Regions from separate parts of the Kitasatospora sp. NPDC041988 genome, predicted to be linked through region 1. Evidence: riboswitches for the same ligand, from Rfam matches in the RefSeq annotation. Region 1 holds a riboswitch; the other holds the start of a gene.
What was found. A riboswitch is a leader RNA that binds a small molecule or an ion and turns the genes downstream of it on or off. The one in region 1 is predicted to bind cyclic di-AMP.

Region 1 (9,042 bases):
TGGCGCTGACCGTATTGATCGCGGTCGTGATGATGGCCGGCACGGTCTGGCTGTGGCCGAGGCTGGCGAAGCAGACCTGGCAGGCAGTGCTCGGCCGGATCGGCGCGCTGCTCGCCACCCAGCTCACGGTGCTCGCCGCACTCGGCCTGGTGGCCAACAACTACTTCGCCTTCTACAGCAGCTGGGACGACCTGCTCGGCACCGGCGACTCCGGCCCGGTGGTCATCCAGAACAAGGCGGACGCCTCCGGCCGGCTCACGGTGGAGACCATCGGCCACGCCTCCGTCCAGGGCGGCGGTGCGCTCGGCCGCGAGCCCAAGCAGTCCGGCGAGATCCGCGAAGTGCGGATCGACGGTGCCACCACCCGGCTCTCCACCGAGGGGTACGTGTACCTGCCGCCGCAGTACTTCCAACCGGAGTACGCGCAGAGGCAGTTCCCGGTGGTGATCGTCAGCACCGGCTTTCCCGGCATCGCCAAGAACCTGGTGACCCGGCTGAACTACCCGGGCGCGGCGCTCAAGCTGCTCCAGGAGGGGAGGATGCAGCCGACCGTGATGGTGCTGGTGCGTCCCTCGCCCGCGCTGCCGCTGGACACCGAGTGCGAGGACATCCCGGGCGGTGCCCAGTCGGAGACGTACTTCACCAAGGACGTCCCGTCGGCACTCCAGGCGAGCTACCGGGTCTCCGCCGACCCGCAGGCGTGGGGCTTCATGGGCAACTCGACCGGCGGCTACTGCGCGCTCAAGCTCGCCATGCGGCACCCGGAGGTCTTCCCGACCGCCGTCTCGCTCTCCGGCTACTACCAGGCCGCCGACGACCCGACCGTCCCCGACCTCTTCAAGGGCAGTGAGCGGCGCCGCGACGAGGCCGACCTGATGTGGCGCCTCAAGAACCTGCCGCAGCCCAAGGTGTCCGTGCTGCTGGCCGGGACGAAGGAGGGCGACGGCAACTACCGGCGCGAGACCGAGGCGTTCGTCGCCGCGGTGCAGAGCCCGATGAAGGTCTCGTACAGCATGCTGCACACCGGCGGCCACAACTTCGAGACCTGGAGCAAGCTCCTGCCGTCCTCGCTGGAGTGGCTCTCGCAGCACCTCAAGGTGCCGGGCCAGCCGGTCTGAAAGGGCTCACGGGTCTGGCCGGTCAGACCGGTCGGACCGGAGTACCCCGCGTAGGAGGGCACAACCCGCCCGCTCAGGCCACCGGCTCCAGCGTGCCCGTGTGCAGCTCGCCGACCCGGCCGCCCTCGCCCTCGTACGTCCAGAACGCACGCACCGTCAGCTTGCCGAGGTCCATCACGTGGCTGACGGTGATGCCGCTCTGCTCGGTCCAGCTGACGAAGTACAGCTCCGGGCCCACTTCGGCGACGTGCAGCGCCACGTCCTCCCACTGGCCGGCCGACTCGCCGAGGCCCTCCCAGCGCAGCCGCTTGCCGTCGGCCGAGTACGCGTTGCGGAAGGCCGCGCCGTTGTCGACCTGGAAGAGGTAGGTGCGGCCGGCGAAGGCGGGCAGGGGCGCGGTCATGGCGGGACGGGTCCTCGTCTCTGGTCTGGGCGGCACGGCACTGCGGGTGGAGCTCCAACCTATCCGACGGGTGACCTCCGCGGCGGCGTTGCGGCCACCCCGCCACGGCACGGGCCGCCACGCCGCCCGCCCGCCGGGTGTGACGCCGGCACATGGGCGGCCCGGCGGCCCGGCCGTACCGTGCAGCTCCGGCCCACCGGGACGTGGGCCCCGCCCAGCCCGCCACCAGCCCGCCCGCCCACCGGCCCGACCAGGGAGCCGCCGATGCCCGCCACCTCGCGCCGTACCGCCAGACGCCTGCCCGCCATTGAGCGCCTTGCCGCCGGGCGCCTGCCCACCGCCTCGCGCCCCGCCGCCGGACGCCCGCCCGCCGGTACGCGCCCGCCCACCGCCTGGCGCCGTACCGCCGGACGCCTGCCCGCCGCCCTCACCGTCCTCCTCACCCTCGCCGCGCTCCTCCTCTGCGCGCCCCCACCCGTGTCGGCGGCCACCGCCCCCGCCACCGCGTCCCTCGCCCTGGAGGCCACCTTCCCCGCCCCCGGCAACGGCTGGGCCAAGGTCGAGCGCTACCTGGACACCACGACCGGCTTCCGCGCCGAGCAGTACCCGCCCGGCGGGCGCGGTGACCAGGACGGCGCCCGCCTCACCTATTTCGGCGGCGTCCGCCAGCCCTTCTCCGGGCGTTTCCTGCTCTACTCCGCCGCCGGCTGGGACACCGGCAGCCGCGCCACGCCCGTCCTGCTCGTCCACGGCGCCAACGACAACGCCGACCGCGCCTGGGCCGACCCGAACGAGAGCGGCACCTGCGGCGCGTCCGCCTGCCCCTCCACCGGCCTCGCCCAGTACCTCGCCGGCACCGGCCACCGCGTCTTCGCGATCGGGTTCGCCCACAAGCAGGGCGACAACCTGCTCCAGGCGCAGGCCGTCGGCGACGCGATCGCCCTGATCCGCGCCCGGCTCGGGGTGCCCCAGGTGGACGTGGTCGCGTGGAGCAAGGGCGAGGTCGCGGCCCGCGCGTACGTGTCCTCGGTGCGCCCCTCCTGGGGCCGGGCGTACGCGGGTGACGTCCGCCGCCTGGTCACCGTCGGCGGGCCGAACGGCGGCCTGGACTACGTGTACGCGCACGGCTGGGCGTTCTCGCTGGCCACCTGGCCGGCCTGCGGCGGCACCGCCAACGCGCCGTCGCCGCACCTGTACATGACCTGCTACGGCACGTACACCGCCCAGCCCTGCCTCGGCGTGCTGCCCAGCGGCGGGTACGACTGCTACCCGGGCCAGCGCCAGCTGCTCGCCCGGTGGGACGCCACCTACGGCGTGGACGGCTCCGCCCAGGACTGGTGGACGACCTACTACGGCGGCCAGGGCTACTACACCTCCGGCCAGGGCATCCAGGCGGCCATCGACGCCGGCTCGCTGATCGGGCCGCTCCAGCAGGCGGGCATCCCGGTGGCGGTCCGCACCTACCTGCTGGCCGGTGGCTCGGCCGACATCCCCGGCGTGCTCAACGAGAACCGCGGGCCGAGCGACGGCATCGTCTTCACCCGCAGCGCCCTGGACGCCACCGGGATCGGTACCGTCGGCGGCACCCGGCTGCTCACCGGGCTCAACCACCTGGAGCTGGCCTGGTCCCCGGACGCGATGAGCCAGGTGGACGGCTGGCTCGGCTGACCGGTCGGCCAACTGATCCACTCCGTACCGTCGTTGATCGACTCCACTGTGAGCTGCGCGACAACGCCCCCCGTCGGGTTGTCGCCTCCCGGACGGCCTGCCTAGCCTGCACGGGACGTCCGCTTCGCGGACCTCCGCCGTCGGGACGCCGAGTCCTGTCCACCCGCCGGCCGGCAACCGAGCACCACAGCGGACGGGAGCGGGGGACCCAGGTCAGTGCCAGGCCCGTGCGCTCTCCGCGCGCGGGCCGCGGCTAGGGGTGAAGCCGCTCCACAGGCGGCCGGGCAACCTCAGCCCGAACCCGACAGCTCACCTCGCAGGCGTCGCAGAGGACACTGCCATGCAGAAGCCTGCCCGGCGCAACGCGCCGCGCCATGCCCGCCCCTCCCGCCGCGGCCGCAACGCCGCCTTCGCCGTCACCGGCGCGCTCGCCATCAGCGGCGCCGGCCTGCTCGGCGTACCGGCGGTGAGCGGGGCCCAGGCGGCCACCGCGCCGACCGTCACCCAGGACAAGCTCGGCCCGGCGACCATGGTCGCGGGCAAGGCCTCCACCGCCTCGCTGACCGTCCACTCGTCGGCCTGCTTCACCGCCAAGACGGTCGGCGTCGGCGTGCGCGACGCGGCGGGCCACAACCTCGACTTCCCCGGCAACGTCGCGAACGCGCAGATCTGCCCGAGCGGGCTGTCGATCACCACCGGCTCGCGCACGCTGCCGGCCGGCACCTACACCCAGTTCGGCTTCTGGCAGGACAACGGCGGCGCCTGGCACAACCTGGCCTCCCGGCAGCTCGTGGTCTCCAACGCCACCGCCACCCCGAGCCCCACCCCCACCCCGGCGCCGACCGGCACCCCCGCGCCGACCAGCACCCCGACCACCGCTGTGCCCGTCGCCGGCAAGAAGCTCACCTGGTCCGACGACTTCGACAGCCTCGCCCTGGGCTCCCGCTGGACCGCCGACAAGAGCAGCTCGTACCACTACGGCGACCACAACCCGAACGACAACAAGCTCGACTGGCTGAACAAGAACAACGTCAGCGTCTCCGGCGGTGTCGCCACCTTCACCGCCAAGCCGAGCACCCACACGCTGGAGAACGGCAAGCAGGCCTGGGACACCGGGCTGCTCACCACCGAGTACTCCAGCGAGGGCTTCAAGGTGAAGACCGGCGACTACATCGAGACCCGGGTCAAGCTCCCGGCCGGTACCGGAGCCTGGCCGGCGCTCTGGACCTGGAACAGCACCAGCGGCACCCACGGCGAGATCGACAGCTTCGAGTACCACACGGACAACGCCAACCTGCTGGAGCTGACCAACCACATCAACCCGAACCACAAGTACGTCACCGACGCGACGGCGATCGCCCATGACAAGTGGGTCACCGTCGGCACCCATTACGGCGCCACCTCGGTCGACTGGTACATCAACGGTGTGAAGGTCTTCTCGGACGGTACGGGCGTCGGCGCCAACTGGTCGGCGTACCCGATCCTCAACCTGTCCCTGAGCGCGGGGCAGTACCACCCCGCGCCGCAGGGCACGACTCCGATCACCTTCGCGGCGGACTACGTCCGGGTCTACCGCTAGGACCGGACGTGGAGACCGCCTGCCCCGTCAGGAGCGGGCGGTCTCCACGACGTGGATCGTGAACGGCTGCCGGTTGTTCGCATCGTTCCGGTCGTCGTCACCGCGCACCGCGACATAGCCGCCGCTCAGGTCGCCGACGGGGACGGTGGGGGCGAGTCGGACCGGGACCTGCGCCGTCGCGCTCTGGTACGCGCCCAGCCCGGCCGGGAAGGTGCAGCGCACCCGGTGGCCGTTCTGGAAGTCGTAGCAGTTCTCCGGGAAGAACGGCCCCTCGGCCGTCACCCCCTCCGGCAGGGTGACCACCACGGTGAACGGGGAGGCCGTCCGGTCCGGTCCGGTGTTGGCGATGAAGGCGTGCACCGTGGTGGTGCCGCCGGGCGCGGCGGCGGCCGGGTCGATCCGGACCACCTCCAGGTCGGAGTCGGACGCCGCCGGTGCCGCGGGTGCGGCGACCTCCGCAGCCGGATCGCCCCCGGGCTCCGGGTCGGCGCCCGGACACGCCCACGCCGGCCCGGCGGCCAGCGCCACCAGCACCGACCCCACCGTCAGTGACCTGCCGAAGTAACCCCGTACGGATCCACTGCGCGACATCGCCGCTCACCCTGCCCTCTGCGTTCCGGCGCCCCGCACCGTCGCGGGGCGCGTCCGCACCCAGCGTGACCGACCGGCCCGCCGTGGCCGGGCCAACCCGCCCTCGGGCCGCTCGAACGGGCGAACACATCCGCAGGGGTTCACCGGGCCGGCTTCCTGGGCGCGAAACCCTCGGTGACGTCGGGTCAGGGGGCCAGGACCTGCCCCAGCCGGGCCGCGATGTGGTGCATCACCGGTACCAGGGAGGCCGCTCCGGCCTGCTCCTCCAGTGCCCGGATCCGGGCCTCCGGGCCGGAGACCGAGAGCGCCGTCGGGGTCGGCGCGCCCGGCACCGCGAGGGCGATGCAGCGCACCCCGATCTCCTGCTCCTGGTCGTCCACCACATAGCCGCGCTCGCGCGCCTCCGCCAACTGGAGCAGCAGCTCCTGCGGGTCGGTCACGGTGTACGAGGTGTGCGCCGGCAGCGGGTTGGGGCCGAGGACCGCCCGCGCCTCCTCCTCGGACAGCTGGGCCAGCAGGGCCTTGCCGACACCGGTGCAGTGAGGCTGCACCCGGCGGCCGACCTCGGTGAACATCCGCATCGAGCGCCGCGACTGCACCTGCCCGACGTAGACCACCTCGCCGCCCTCCAGCACGGCCAGGTTGGCCGTCTCGCCGGTGGCCTCCATCAGTTCGGCCAGGTAGGGGCGGGCCCAGCTGCCGAGCAGCCGGCCGGCCGTCTCGCCGAGCCGGATCAGCCGCGGGCCGAGGGTGTAGCGGCGCGCGGTGTCCTGGCGCACATAGCCCTGCTGGACGAGGGTACGAACCAGTCGGTGGATGGTGGGCATCGGAAGCCCGGAGGTGGTGGAGAGCTCGCTGAGCGTCGCCACGCCGCCGGAGTCGGCCAGCGCCTCCAGCAGCTGGAAGGCGCGCTCGACGGACTGCACACCGCCGCTCGCGCGGTCCTTGCCCGTCGTCGATGCTGTGTCGGGGGTCGCAACCACCGGCGTTCCCTTCGATGTCGGGGGAGGAGTAGAGTCCCTGCGATCACCTCAACAAACCGTTGAAATTCTGTATCGCGGAAACTAGTCTCCACCTTACAGAATCGAACCCGCCAGTAGTGGGGTTCAGATCGGTTCAGATCAAGGAAGTTCCCACCGGAGCTCCCTTCGCCATGCTCAACCGTCTTAGGAGTGTCCTGCTCATGGCTACAGATCAGGGACCCGCCGGCGCCTCCCCCGCCGCTCCGGTCGTCACTGTCGCCGGTCCGCGCGTCCATCGGGCGGAGGAGGTGCTCACTCCGGAGGCGGTCGCCTTCGTCGTCGGGCTTCACCGCGCCTTCGAGGACCGCCGACAGGAGCTCCTGGCCCGCCGCAAGACCCGCCGCGCGGAGATCGCCCGCGCCGGCACCCTGGACTTCCTCCCCGAGACGGCCGCCGTGCGCGAAGGCGACTGGACGGTGGCCGAGGCCCCGCGCGCGCTCCAGGACCGCCGGGTCGAGATCACCGGCCCCACCGACCGCAAGATGGTCATCAACGCCCTGAACTCCGGCGCCCGCGTCTGGCTCGCCGACTTCGAGGACGCCACCTCCCCGACCTGGGAGAACGTGGTCGGCGGTCAGGTCAACCTGATCGACGCCTTCGAGGGCCGGATCGACTTCACGTCCTCGGCCGGCAAGGCCTACACCCTCAAGCCCGCCGCCGAACTCGCCACCGTCGTGGTCCGCCCGCGCGGCTGGCACCTGGACGAGAACCACCTGCTCGTCGACGGCCTGCCGGTGGCCGGTGCCTTCTTCGACTTCGGCCTCTACTTCTTCCACAACGCGGCCCGGCTGATCGCCCGCGGCGCCGAGGACCCGAACTCCGGCCCGTACTTCTACCTGCCGAAGACCGAGAGCCACCTCGAAGCCCGGCTGTGGAACGACGTCTTCACCCACGCCCAGGCCGCCCTGGGCATCCCGCACGGCACCATCCGGGCCACCGTGCTGATCGAGACCATCACGGCCGCGTTCGAGATGGAGGAGATCCTCCACGAGCTGCGCGAGCACGCCGCCGGGCTCAACGCCGGCCGCTGGGACTACCTGTTCTCGATCGTCAAGAACTTCCGCGACGCCGGCGAGCACTACATCCTGCCCGACCGCAACACCGTCACCATGGCGTCCCCGTTCATGGCCGCCTACACCCGGCTGCTGGTGCAGACCTGCCACCGCCGCGGCGCCCACGCGATCGGCGGCATGGCCGCGTTCATCCCCAGCCGCAAGGACCCCGAGGTCAACGCAGCGGCCCTGGAGAAGGTCAAGGCCGACAAGGACCGCGAGGCCGGCAACGGCTTCGACGGCTCCTGGGTCGCCCACCCGGACCTCGTCCCCGTCGCCCGCGCCTCCTTCGACGCCGTCCTCGGTGACCGCCCGAACCAGAAGGACAACCCGGGCCCGGCCGAGCCCGTCACCGCCGCCCAGCTGCTCGACATCGCCGGCGCCGGCGGGACCTGCACCCATGCGGGCCTGCACAACGCCGTCCAGGTCGGAGTCCGCTACATCGAGGCCTGGCTGCGCGGCCTCGGGGCCGTCGGCATCTTCAACATGATGGAGGACGCCGCCACCGCCGAGATCTCCCGCTCGCAGATCTGGCAGTGGATCAACAACGGCGTCGTGCTCTCCGACACCGGTGAGAAGGCCACCGCCGACCTCGTGCGCCGCCTGGTGGCCGAGGAGCTCGCCGGGCTCCGGGCCGAGCTGGGCGAGGACGCCTACGCCGGTGGGCGCTGGCGCGAGGCCGCCAAGCTCTTCGAACAGGTCGCCCTGGCCGAGGAGTTCGCGGACTTCCTGACCCTCCCCGCGCTTCCCCTGCTGGGCTGAGCCCCAATCTATCCAGTGCGGAAGAGGCTGCCGCCTGCCAGGCTGTAGCACTCCTCCCGCCCCATTGCTCCGTTCCGTACGGCGACGAATCCACCTGTCCTCTCGTCGCCGTACGGAACGGCCGTTTCCCCCGAGGAACCCCCATGCCCCGCATCTTCTTCAACGGCCAGGCCATGGTCGGCGGCCCGTTCCACGCCTCCGTCGCCGACGCCCTGATCGGCCCGGTCCGCACCGCGCCCGGCTACCGCTTCTTCTCCATCGGCGACGTCTGCCCCGGCCTGCACCCGGACCCGGCCGCCGGCACCGCGATCGAGGGCGAGCTGTACGACATCACCCTCGAACACCTCCGCGACGTCATCCTCCCCGGCGAGCCGCGCGAGCTCGAGCTCGGCGTCATCGAGCTGGCCGACGGCTCCGCCTGCCTCTCCATGCTGCTGGCCCGCGGTGAGGCCGACCGCGGCGTCCACCGCGAGATCACCCACCACGGCGGCTGGCGCGCCTACCTCGCCACCCTGGGCCGCACGGCCTGAGCCGCGCCCACCGCCGGCAGGACGGCCCCCGTCAGGACTCCCGCCCGACCAGGGCGTCGCCGAGCCGGCTGCGGCGGTAGAGGACACTGCGGCCGTGCCGGGTGCGGTCGAGCAGGCCGGCGGCGGCGAGCGCGCCGAGATGGCGGCTGACCGCGCCCGGGGTGACGCCCAGACGGTGGGCGAGTTCGGTGGTGCTGGCGGGGGTCTCCAACAGGACGAGCAGCCTGGCCCGCGGCGGGCCGATCAGCCCGGCCAGCGGCCCGCCCGGCCCGCCCTGCTCCCCGCGGAGACCGGCGTCCAGGCCCTCGCCCATGGTC
Region 2 (9,042 bases), on a different contig from region 1:
AGTGCGGCGCGCCGGAGCCGTCGCTGCCGGGCGAGCGGAGCCTGAACGCGATCCGGGTCAGCTTCGGCGCCGGTACCCCGGACGAGCACATCGAGCGCTTCCTGACCGCCGTCCGCGAGCTGGTCACGGACGGCGCGGCCTGGAACTACCGCAACGAGGGCGGCCGCTGCGTCGTCGACACGCGGCGGGAGGGCTGAACCCTACTCGTCGAGGCCGAGGGCGAAGGCGGCCTCCAGGTCGTGCTGGGAGTAGGTGCGGAAGGCGATCTGGGTCTCGGTGTGGGCCACGCCCGGGACCTTGTTCAGCCGGCCGGGGATCACGTCGGCCAGGTCGTCGTGCCGGCGCACCCGCACCATCGCCACCAGGTCGTAGCCGCCGGTGACCGAGTAGACCTCACTGACGCCCTCGATGGCCGCGATCGCCTCGGCGATCTCCGGGATGCGGTCGACGCTGGTCTTGATCAGGACGATGGCGGTGATCACTGTTCGGGCTCCTTTGTGAGGTGCGGCCAGCGTATCGGGCGTCAGCCGGACCGTCGCGAGGGGCGGGTGGCCAGCGTGCAGGCGTACAGGAAGCCGGCCGAGAAGCCGATCACGTGCACGAGGTAGGCCACCCCGGGCCCGGCCGAGTGCACCGACCACCACTGCAGGGCGAACCAGAGCCCGAGCACCAGCCAGGCCGGGAACCGCAGCGGCAGGAAGAGCAGCAGCGGTACCAGCGTGGTGACGCGGGAGCGCGGGTGCAGCCGCAGGTAGGCGCCGAGGACGGCCGAGATCGCCCCCGAGGCGCCGATCAGCACCCGGGTCGAGTCCGGCGAGTGCGCCTCGGCCAGCGCGAAGCCGTAGGTGGCGAGCGAGCCGGCGGCCAGATAGAAGAGGGCGAAGCGGGCCCGGCCGAGCCGTTCCTCGACGGTGGGGCCGAAGACATGGAGGAAGAGCAGGTTGCCCAGCAGGTGCAGCCAGCCGGCGTGCAGGAAGAGCGCGCTGAGCACCGAGAGCGCCGGGTGCTTGCCGGGGGTCGGCCGGGCCGGGCAGCCGGGCACCGGGTCGGGGGCCTCGGCGAGCTGTTCGGCGGTCAGCGGGTGGCCGGCCAGCAGTTCGGCCGGGACGGCGCCCCAGCGTTGCTCGTACCGCTGCTCCGCGCAGACCCGGTCCTGGTCGCGCCCGTACAGCGGGTTGAGCCCGGCGGCCGGGCCGAGCAGGAAGACCAGCGTGTTGAGCGCGATCAGCGCGTAGCTGACGGCCGGGACGGGCGCGGCCGGGCGGTCGCCGCGCGCACCGGTGTGGTCGAGGACCGGGATCGCCATGCGGCCAAGCATCCCTCCGCCCGGCGCGGGCGGCACCGGGCTTACGGCAGGTGGGCTAGGGCGTCCGATCGCTGTGACCGGTGGTCGGGACGGTTGCCTCAGGCAATAGGCTTGGGGCGGGCATTCCCGCCTCCCGCCGCCGATGCCGGGGCTCCGGGGGGAGCGCCTGAGCCCACCCAGGGACCACCCGAGAGGACCCCCGATGACCGTCCCCGCCCTGACCGCCGAGACGCGTTGGCGCTGCACCCTGTGCGGCAACCTGACCCGCTTCGACGTGACCCGTTCTGCCCGGGTGACCGAGTTCCTCCACTTCGACCTGGCCGGCGAGTCCAAGGTGGAGGAGACCGAGGTGCTCAGCGAGACCATCGAGTCGGTGCGCTGCCGCTGGTGCAACGCGGTGGACCAGGTCGAGCTGGTGGCCCGCCCCGGGGCCGAGGACGCCGAGGCTGCCGAGGCCGCCGAGCAGGGTTGATGCCCGGCCCGTGCGGTGGGCGGCGGTGCGGGGCACGGCCGCCCACGGCACGGGACAATACAGACAGAACGCACGGAGCGTGACGACGAGGACGGCCGCCGTCGGCCGTACCGCTGGACCAGGAGATCGGAGCCGAGGACGTGGTGGACGCAGCGAACGAGCCCGCCGGGCCGCAGGGGCGGCAGCCCGCTGTGGACGCGCAGGCGCCGGACGCGGCCGAGGCAGCCCCGTCCGCGCCCGCCCCGGCAGGAGACCCGGTGCCGGACGGGACGGCCGGCACCGAGGAGTCCGGCGGTGACGAGCCGGCGGCAGACCGCGCCGACGGGACGGCAGCGGGGACGGCCGCCGAGAACGCCGCCGAGCGGGCGCCCGAGAAGCTCGACCGGCCGCTGCCCGAGGGCGTACGCCGCCGGGTGGTCGGCCTCGCCGCGGACGCGCTCGGCGGGCTGCCGCCGGGCGAGCTGCCTCAGACGCTGCGCCAGTACGCCAAGTTCACCCCGGCCCGGCGGGCCAAGTACGCGGCCACCGCGCTGGCCGCCGCGCTGGAGTCCGAGCCGGCCTTCCGGGTACGGATAGCGGAGCGGCTGCGGCTGGGCCAGCCCGATCTGGTCAAGGCGCTGGAGTCCGGCAGCGTGCCCGGGGCCGCCGATCCGATGGACGTCGCGGCGGCCGCCTATCTGGTGCGTTCGGCGGGCTGGAGCCGGCTGGTCTCCGAGGCCGGCGAGGAGGCGGAGCGGGCCGGCGCCGAGGGCGCGGCCGCCGAGGCGGCGCGGCTGGTGGAGAAGCTGCAGGCGGAGCTGGCCGAGGTGCGCTCCGCGGCCCGGTCCGATCTGGACCGGCAGCGGACCGAGTCCGAGGACGTCCGCAAGGAGGCCGACTCGCTGCGCCGGAAGGTGCGGTCGCTGGAGAGCGACACCCGCCGGGCGCAGGCCGAGACCCGCCGGCTCACCGCCGAACTGGAGGCGCTGAAGGCGCAGTCGGGCGCCGAGCGCAGCGCGGCCGAGAGCGAGGCGCGTCGGCTGCGGCACCGGATCTCCGAGCTGGAGACCGCCGCCGAGCAGGGCCGCCGGTCGGCCCGCGAGGGGCGCAGCGTCGAGGACATGCGGTTGCGGTTGCTGCTGGACACCGTGCTGCAGTCGGCGCAGGGCCTCCAGCGGGAGCTGGCCCTGCCGGTCTCCCAGATTCGGCCGGCCGACCTGGTGGAGGCGGTGGTGCCGGGTTCGGCCTCGCCGCACGACGTGGCCCGGCGCGGGCTGGCCGAGGACGATCCGGCGCTGCTGGACCAGCTGCTGGCGATCCCGCAGGTCCATCTGGTGGTGGACGGCTACAACGTGACCAAGACCGGCTATCCGACGCTGCCGCTGGAGCAGCAGCGGATCCGGCTGCTGGGCGGGCTGGCGATGCTGGCGCAGCGCACCCAGGCGGAGGTCACCTGTGTGTTCGACGGGCAGGACCTCGACGTGCCGGTGATCATGGCGCCGCCGCGCGGGGTCCGGGTGCGGTTCAGTCGGACCGGGGAGACGGCGGACGAGCTGATCAGACGCCTGGTGCGGGCCGAGCCGCAGGGCCGGCCGGTGGTGGTGGTCTCCACCGACCGGGAGGTTGCGGAGGGCGTGCGGAAGGCGGGCGCGCGCCCCGTCGCCTCGGTGCTGCTGCTGAACCGGCTGGCCCGGCCGTAGGCTGTCCGGGCCCCGCCGGGACGGGGGTGACGCCTGGTCAGCGTCCGGATTGCGGTGCTTTGGGGATCTCGTGAAGTCATGGTGACGAGCCGGGCTTCACGCCAACGGGGGAGTGGCGCAAAGCCTGGATCTTCACTAGGGTCTGGCGTCAAACCTATTTTCCGGATTCTCACTCGATCGGGTGAGTCCGTAAAAAGAAGGAGCCGGTCCCTTGGCCTCGCACCGCCGTCCCAAGCAGCCGAGCCGCGCGCGGGTCTCCGTGCTCACCGCTGCAGCGGCGACCGCGGTCGCCCTCTCCGCCCAGGTCGCCGCCCATGCCGCGCCGAGCCCGTCCCCCAAGAAGGAGGACGTGAAGGCGCAGATCGACCAGCTCCAGGAAGAGGCGGAGCAGGCGACCGAGAAGTACAACGGCGCCAAGGAGCGGGCCGACCAGCTCCGCAAGCAGGCCGACCAGCTCCAGGACCAGGTGGCGCGCGGTCAGGACCAGATGACCCAGCTTCAGGGCGGGCTGGCCGCGGTGGCCGGCGAGCAGTACCGCACCGGCGGCATCGACCCGTCCGTGCAGCTGATGCTCTCCTCCGACCCGTCCGGCTACCTGGACAAGGCCTCCAGCGTGCAGCAGGCCAGCTCCAGCCAGACCGAGGCGCTCAAGGGCCTCCAGGACCAGCAGCGCCGGCTGGACCAGCAGAAGACCGAGGCCGCCGCGATCCTCGCCTCGCTGGACACCACGACCAAGGACCTGAACCAGTCCAAGGCCGACGTCAACCAGAAGCTCAAGGCCGCCCAGGACCTGATGAACTCGCTCAGCGCCTCCGAGCGGGCCGCGCTGAAGGCCGCCCAGCAGCAGGACGACCGGGCCTCGCGTGACAGCGCCCGGGCAGACCTCGGCAGCCTGCCGCAGGCCGGCGGCTACGCCGGGGCGGCCGTCTCCAACGCGATGAGCAAGCAGGGCTCGCCGTACATCTGGGGCGCCACCGGCCCGAGCACCTTCGACTGCTCCGGCCTGATGGTCTGGGCGTACGGGAAGGCCGGCGTCTCGCTGCCGCGCACCTCGCAGGCGCAGGGCAACGTCGGCACCCGGGTGCCCTCGCTGGCCGAGGCCCAGCCGGGCGACCTGATCATCTACCGCGACGACCGCAGCCATGTCGCGATGTACATCGGCAACGGCATGGTGGTGCACGCCCCGCACACCGGCGACGTGGTGAAGGTGATGAAGGCCGACGCGATGAAGATCAACACCATCCGCCGGGTCTGACGGACCGACACGCCCACGGGCCGCGATACGGCCCTGTGATCCGCGCCACCTCCGGTCGGGGGTGGCGTCGGCGTTCCCGACCGCATGGTGATAAATGATCAGCTCCGCGTACGGCGCTGGTCACACCCGGTCATATTCACAAATGAACTTGGGTATTCTTCCGTCTTTTTTCTGACAAGGATTTGAACGGATCACGGTTCTGTTACTAGGGTCGTGACTCGAACCACCGCACAGTCGATCACCCAGCCTGGGTGGCGGCGGGGGTTTACCGCCGAGTTCGTGAAGCAGCGGGACGGGTCGCAGGACCGGTCCGACGGGGAGCCCAGCAGTCGGGGGCGCTGTGGAGCGGAGCCGGGGAACCACGTTCCTCGGGGTGAATCGGCGCCAGGTCGGCCGCTGGAACGGCCGGTGAGGCGTCGTAGGGCACGCTTCCGGCCCGAACCCGTCAGCTCACCCGGTAGGCGGGCGTTGGAAGAAGGAGTCCGCCTTCGTGGCGTCCCATCGTCGTCCCAAGCCTGCCGGCCGCGCCCGGGTCTCGATCCTGACCGGTGTCGCCGCCGCGGCCGTCGCCCTCTCCGCACAGTCCGGCGCCCACGCCGACCCGACGCCGACCAAGGACCAGGTCAAGGAGCAGGTCGACCAGCTCAACGAGCAGGCCGAGCAGGCGACCGAGAAGTTCAACGGCGCCCAGGCCAAGCAGCAGGAGCTGCAGAAGCAGGTCGGTGAGCTGCAGGACAAGGTGGCCCGTCAGCAGGCCTCGGTGACCGAGGCCCAGGGCGGCCTCGCCGAGATCGCCGGCGAGCAGTACCGCACCGGCGGCATATCGTCGACCGTGCAGCTGATGCTCTCGTCCAGCCCGGACAACTTCCTGAACCAGGCCGGTGCGCTGACCCAGGCCAGCAGCACCCAGTCCGGCGCGCTGAAGGAGCTCCAGGAGCAGCAGCGCAAGCTCGACCAGGACCGCAACGAGGCCCAGGCCAAGCTCGGCGAGCTGGAGACCACCACCCAGCAGCTGAAGGCCTCCAAGGAAGAGGTCCAGGGCAAGCTGGCCAAGGCCCAGGACCTGCTCAACACGCTGACCGAGCAGGAGCGCCAGGCGATGCGCGCGGCCGAGGAGAAGGCCGCCGCCGAGGCGAAGGCGAAGGCGGACGCCGCCAAGGCCGAGGCCAAGGCCAAGGCGGACGCCGACCGTGCATCCCGCGACAACACCCGCAGCGACCTCGGCGCGTCGTCCTCGACGCCGGCCGCCGCCAAGCCCGCCGCGCCGTCCGCGCCCGCCGCCAACGGCTCGCGCGCCTCCGCCGCGATCGCCGCCGCCGAGAGCAAGCTCGGTTCGCCGTACGTCTACGGCGCCACCGGCCCGAGCTCCTTCGACTGCTCCGGCCTCACCGGCTGGGCCTACGCGCAGGCGGGCGTGTCGCTGCCGCGCACCTCGCAGCAGCAGGCCGGTTACGGGACCAACGTGGGCACCAACATCGCCAACGCCCAGCCCGGCGACCTGATCATCTACCGCGCGGACGCCAGCCACGTCGCCCTGTACGTGGGCGGCGGGCAGGTCATCCACGCGCCGAAGCCCGGCGCGGTGGTCCGGTACGAGACCGCCACCATGCTGCCGATCTCCGCCATCGTGCGCGTCTGATCCGCATCAGCCCCAGTGGGCCCGGTCTCCCCTCGTGGGAGGCCGGGCCTGCGGCTTTTCCGGCGGCTCGGGCAGATGTCCGATTGAGGGTCAAATATTCGGGTTGGGAGGGGTTTGGACTCGATCGCCCGGACTCGCTAACGTCTGCCACCGGACTCCCGCTCACGAGCCGCCCGCCCCCGGTGCGGCGGCGGGGCCGGGCCGCAGGATTGGAGCCACCGTCGCATGGCCGTGCACCGCCGTTCCCCGCTGTCAGGAGCGCACGCGCTCGCCCGCGCGCTGGTGCTGACAGCGGCGGCCACCACCGTGCTCGGCCTGGCCGGTGGCGGCACCGCCCAGGCCACGCCGGGCTCGCCGGACACGCCCTCCAGCCGCAAGGACGTCAAGGCACAGGTCGAGCAGCTCTACGACGAGGCCGAGCAGGCCTCGGAGAAGTACAACGCGGCGCTCGACGCCCAGCAGCGGCTCCAGCACGAGACCGGCACCCTCCAGCAGCAGGTCGCCGTCGCCCAGGACGAGCTCAACCAGCTGCGCGGCGACCTCGCCACCGTGGCCGGCGCCGAGTACCGCGGCGGCGGCATGGCGCAGACCGTCCAGCTGATGCTCTCCACCGACCCCGAGGGCTACCTCTCCAGGGCCCGCAGCCTGGACCAGGAGGCCGAGCGGCAGAACGAGACGCTGCACGAGGTGGTGGGCCGTCAGCGCCGGCTCGACCAGCGCCGCGCCGAGACCTCCGTCAAGCTCGCCGAGCTGGACCAGAGCCGCCGCACCCTGGCCGAGAGCAAACAGCAGATCCAGCAGCGGCTGGCCGAGGCGCAGAAACTGCTCAACAGCCTGGGTGCCGGCGAACGGGCCCGGATGGCCGCCCAGGACGCCCGCGAGGCCGAGCAGCGCGCCACCCGCGGCACCGACCGGCTCGACCTGGGCACCGCCCCGCCCGCCTCCGAACGCGGCGCCGCCGCGCTGGCCGCGGCCGTGAAGATGATCGGCTCGCCCTATGCGTACGGATCCACCGGGCCCCGCGCGTTCGACTGTTCCGGTCTGATGTACTGGAGCTGGCGGCAGGCCGGAGTGACCCTGCCGCGCACCTCGCAGGCCCAGGCGTACGCCGGCCAGCGGGTCGGCATCTCCGAGGCGCGACCGGGAGACCTGGTGATCTTCTACCGGGACATGCACCACGTCGGCATGTACGCCGGCGGCGGGGTGATCGTGCATGCCCCGTACCCGGGCGCCAAGGTCCGGTACGAGAGCGTCAACGCGATGCCCGTCGCGGGGGTGATCCGGCTCTGAGCCGGCCCGGGCCGACACCTCCTCCCACCGCTGCCGGGGCACGCCGCTGCACGCTGTCCCGGCGCGGTGCGCTGCTGCTCGCCGCCGGCGGGCTGGCCCAGCTCTCGCTGCCCGGGGCCGCCCCGGCGGCGCCCGCGCGGGCGGCGGGGGACCACCGTGCGGAGGTGACGGCACTGCTGGCCGAACGGGCCCGGGCCCTGGCCGCCGGGCCGCCCGCGCTGCCGCTCGCCGAGGCGGGCTACCGGAACCTCGTACTCGGCCCGGCCGGCGCGCCGGACCGGCTGAGCGCCACCGCCGAGCTGGCCGTCCGGGTGGCCGGGTACGACGAGTACCCCGTGGTGTACCCGCGCCGGCTCGCGCTGCTGCGCACCGCCGGCGGCTGGCGGGTCGAGCGGGAGGAGAGCGCGGGGGGCCCGCCGCCGTTCTGGGACTTCGGCACCGTCGCGCCCGCCCGTGGTGAGCACGCCCTGGTGCTCGGCCTGGCGGGCGGACCGGACCCGGCCGGGCTCGCCGCCGTGGCCGACCGGGCCGTCGCTGCCGTCGGCGCGCTCTGGGGCACCGGCTGGGCGGGCCGGCTGCTGCTGGAACTGCCCGCCACCGAGGCGCAGTTCGCCCGGCTGCTGGAGGCCGACCCGGCCGCCTGGACCGGTATGGCGGCCGTCACCACCGCGGCGCCCGGCGCGCCCTGGCACACCCCGGCCGACCGGGTGCTGGTCAACCCCGAGGCGTACGGCGGGCTCAGCGACTTCGGCCGCCAGGTGGTGATCACCCACGAGGCCACGCACGTGGCGACCCGGGCCGACACCCGCGCCTGGACGCCGCTCTGGCTCTCCGAGGGCGTCGCCGACTGGACGGGCTACCGGGGCTCCGGCCGCTCCCCGCAGCAGATCGCTCCCGAGCTGGCCCGTGACGTCGCCGCCGGGAAGCTGCCCACGGCGCTGCCCGCCGACCAGGACTTCGCCGCCGGGTCGGCCGGCATCGCCCAGGCCTACGAGCAGTCCTGGCTGGCCTGTGAGCTGATCGCCCGCCGTCACGGGCCCGAGCGGCTGGTCGCCCTCTACCGCGCGGTCGGCGCTGCGGGCCAGGGGGACGGCCGGGAGCAGCGGCTGGACCGCGTGCTCCGGGCCGAACTGGGACTCGGACTGGCTGAGTTCACCGGCCTCTGGCTCGCCGAGGTCCGGCGGCTCAAGGCCGTCGGAAACGCCTAGCGCCGCTCGCCGGCCCTCGGCCGGCCGATGCCGTCCAGCAGGTCCTGCTCGTACGCGATACCCGGTCGCACCGGGTAGGCGGAGGCGGGCTCCGGGTGGGCCAGCACCACGGTGGGCGGCAGCTGCTCGGAGCCGCGGGTGGAGCGCCAGAGCCGGATGCAGGAGAGCACGGCGGCGGCCACCAGCAGCAGGT

Region 2: it holds a riboswitch for cyclic di-AMP, as region 1 does, so the genes downstream of both, ACZ6NC_RS03620 (C40 family peptidase) here and ACZ6NC_RS30965 (glycoside hydrolase family 16 protein) in region 1, are expected to answer to the same signal.

The regions. Positions count from the first base shown of each region.
Region 1 is NZ_JBVJCO010000039.1:17,607-26,648, reverse strand. It holds gene ACZ6NC_RS30980 (alpha/beta hydrolase) at 1-1,118, shown strand, start outside; gene ACZ6NC_RS30975 (MoaF-related domain-containing protein) at 1,192-1,521, opposite strand; gene ACZ6NC_RS30970 (esterase/lipase family protein) at 1,786-3,189, shown strand; cyclic di-AMP (ydaO/yuaA leader) riboswitch at 3,402-3,527, shown strand; gene ACZ6NC_RS30965 (glycoside hydrolase family 16 protein) at 3,530-4,768, shown strand; gene ACZ6NC_RS30960 (hypothetical protein) at 4,796-5,359, opposite strand; gene ACZ6NC_RS30955 (IclR family transcriptional regulator) at 5,545-6,342, opposite strand; gene aceB (malate synthase A) at 6,543-8,195, shown strand; gene ACZ6NC_RS30945 (allophanate hydrolase-related protein) at 8,339-8,725, shown strand; gene ACZ6NC_RS30940 (helix-turn-helix domain-containing protein) at 8,757-9,042, opposite strand, start outside.
Region 2 is NZ_JBVJCO010000002.1:146,056-155,097, forward strand. It holds gene ACZ6NC_RS03590 (aminotransferase class V-fold PLP-dependent enzyme) at 1-197, shown strand, start outside; gene ACZ6NC_RS03595 (Lrp/AsnC ligand binding domain-containing protein) at 201-482, opposite strand; gene ACZ6NC_RS03600 (rhomboid family intramembrane serine protease) at 524-1,306, opposite strand; gene ACZ6NC_RS03605 (hypothetical protein) at 1,509-1,778, shown strand; gene ACZ6NC_RS03610 (NYN domain-containing protein) at 1,919-3,457, shown strand; gene ACZ6NC_RS03615 (C40 family peptidase) at 3,669-4,712, shown strand; cyclic di-AMP (ydaO/yuaA leader) riboswitch at 5,039-5,192, shown strand; gene ACZ6NC_RS03620 (C40 family peptidase) at 5,203-6,351, shown strand; gene ACZ6NC_RS03625 (C40 family peptidase) at 6,577-7,641, shown strand; gene ACZ6NC_RS03630 (hypothetical protein) at 7,806-8,849, shown strand; gene ACZ6NC_RS03635 (glycosyltransferase 87 family protein) at 8,846-9,042, opposite strand, start outside.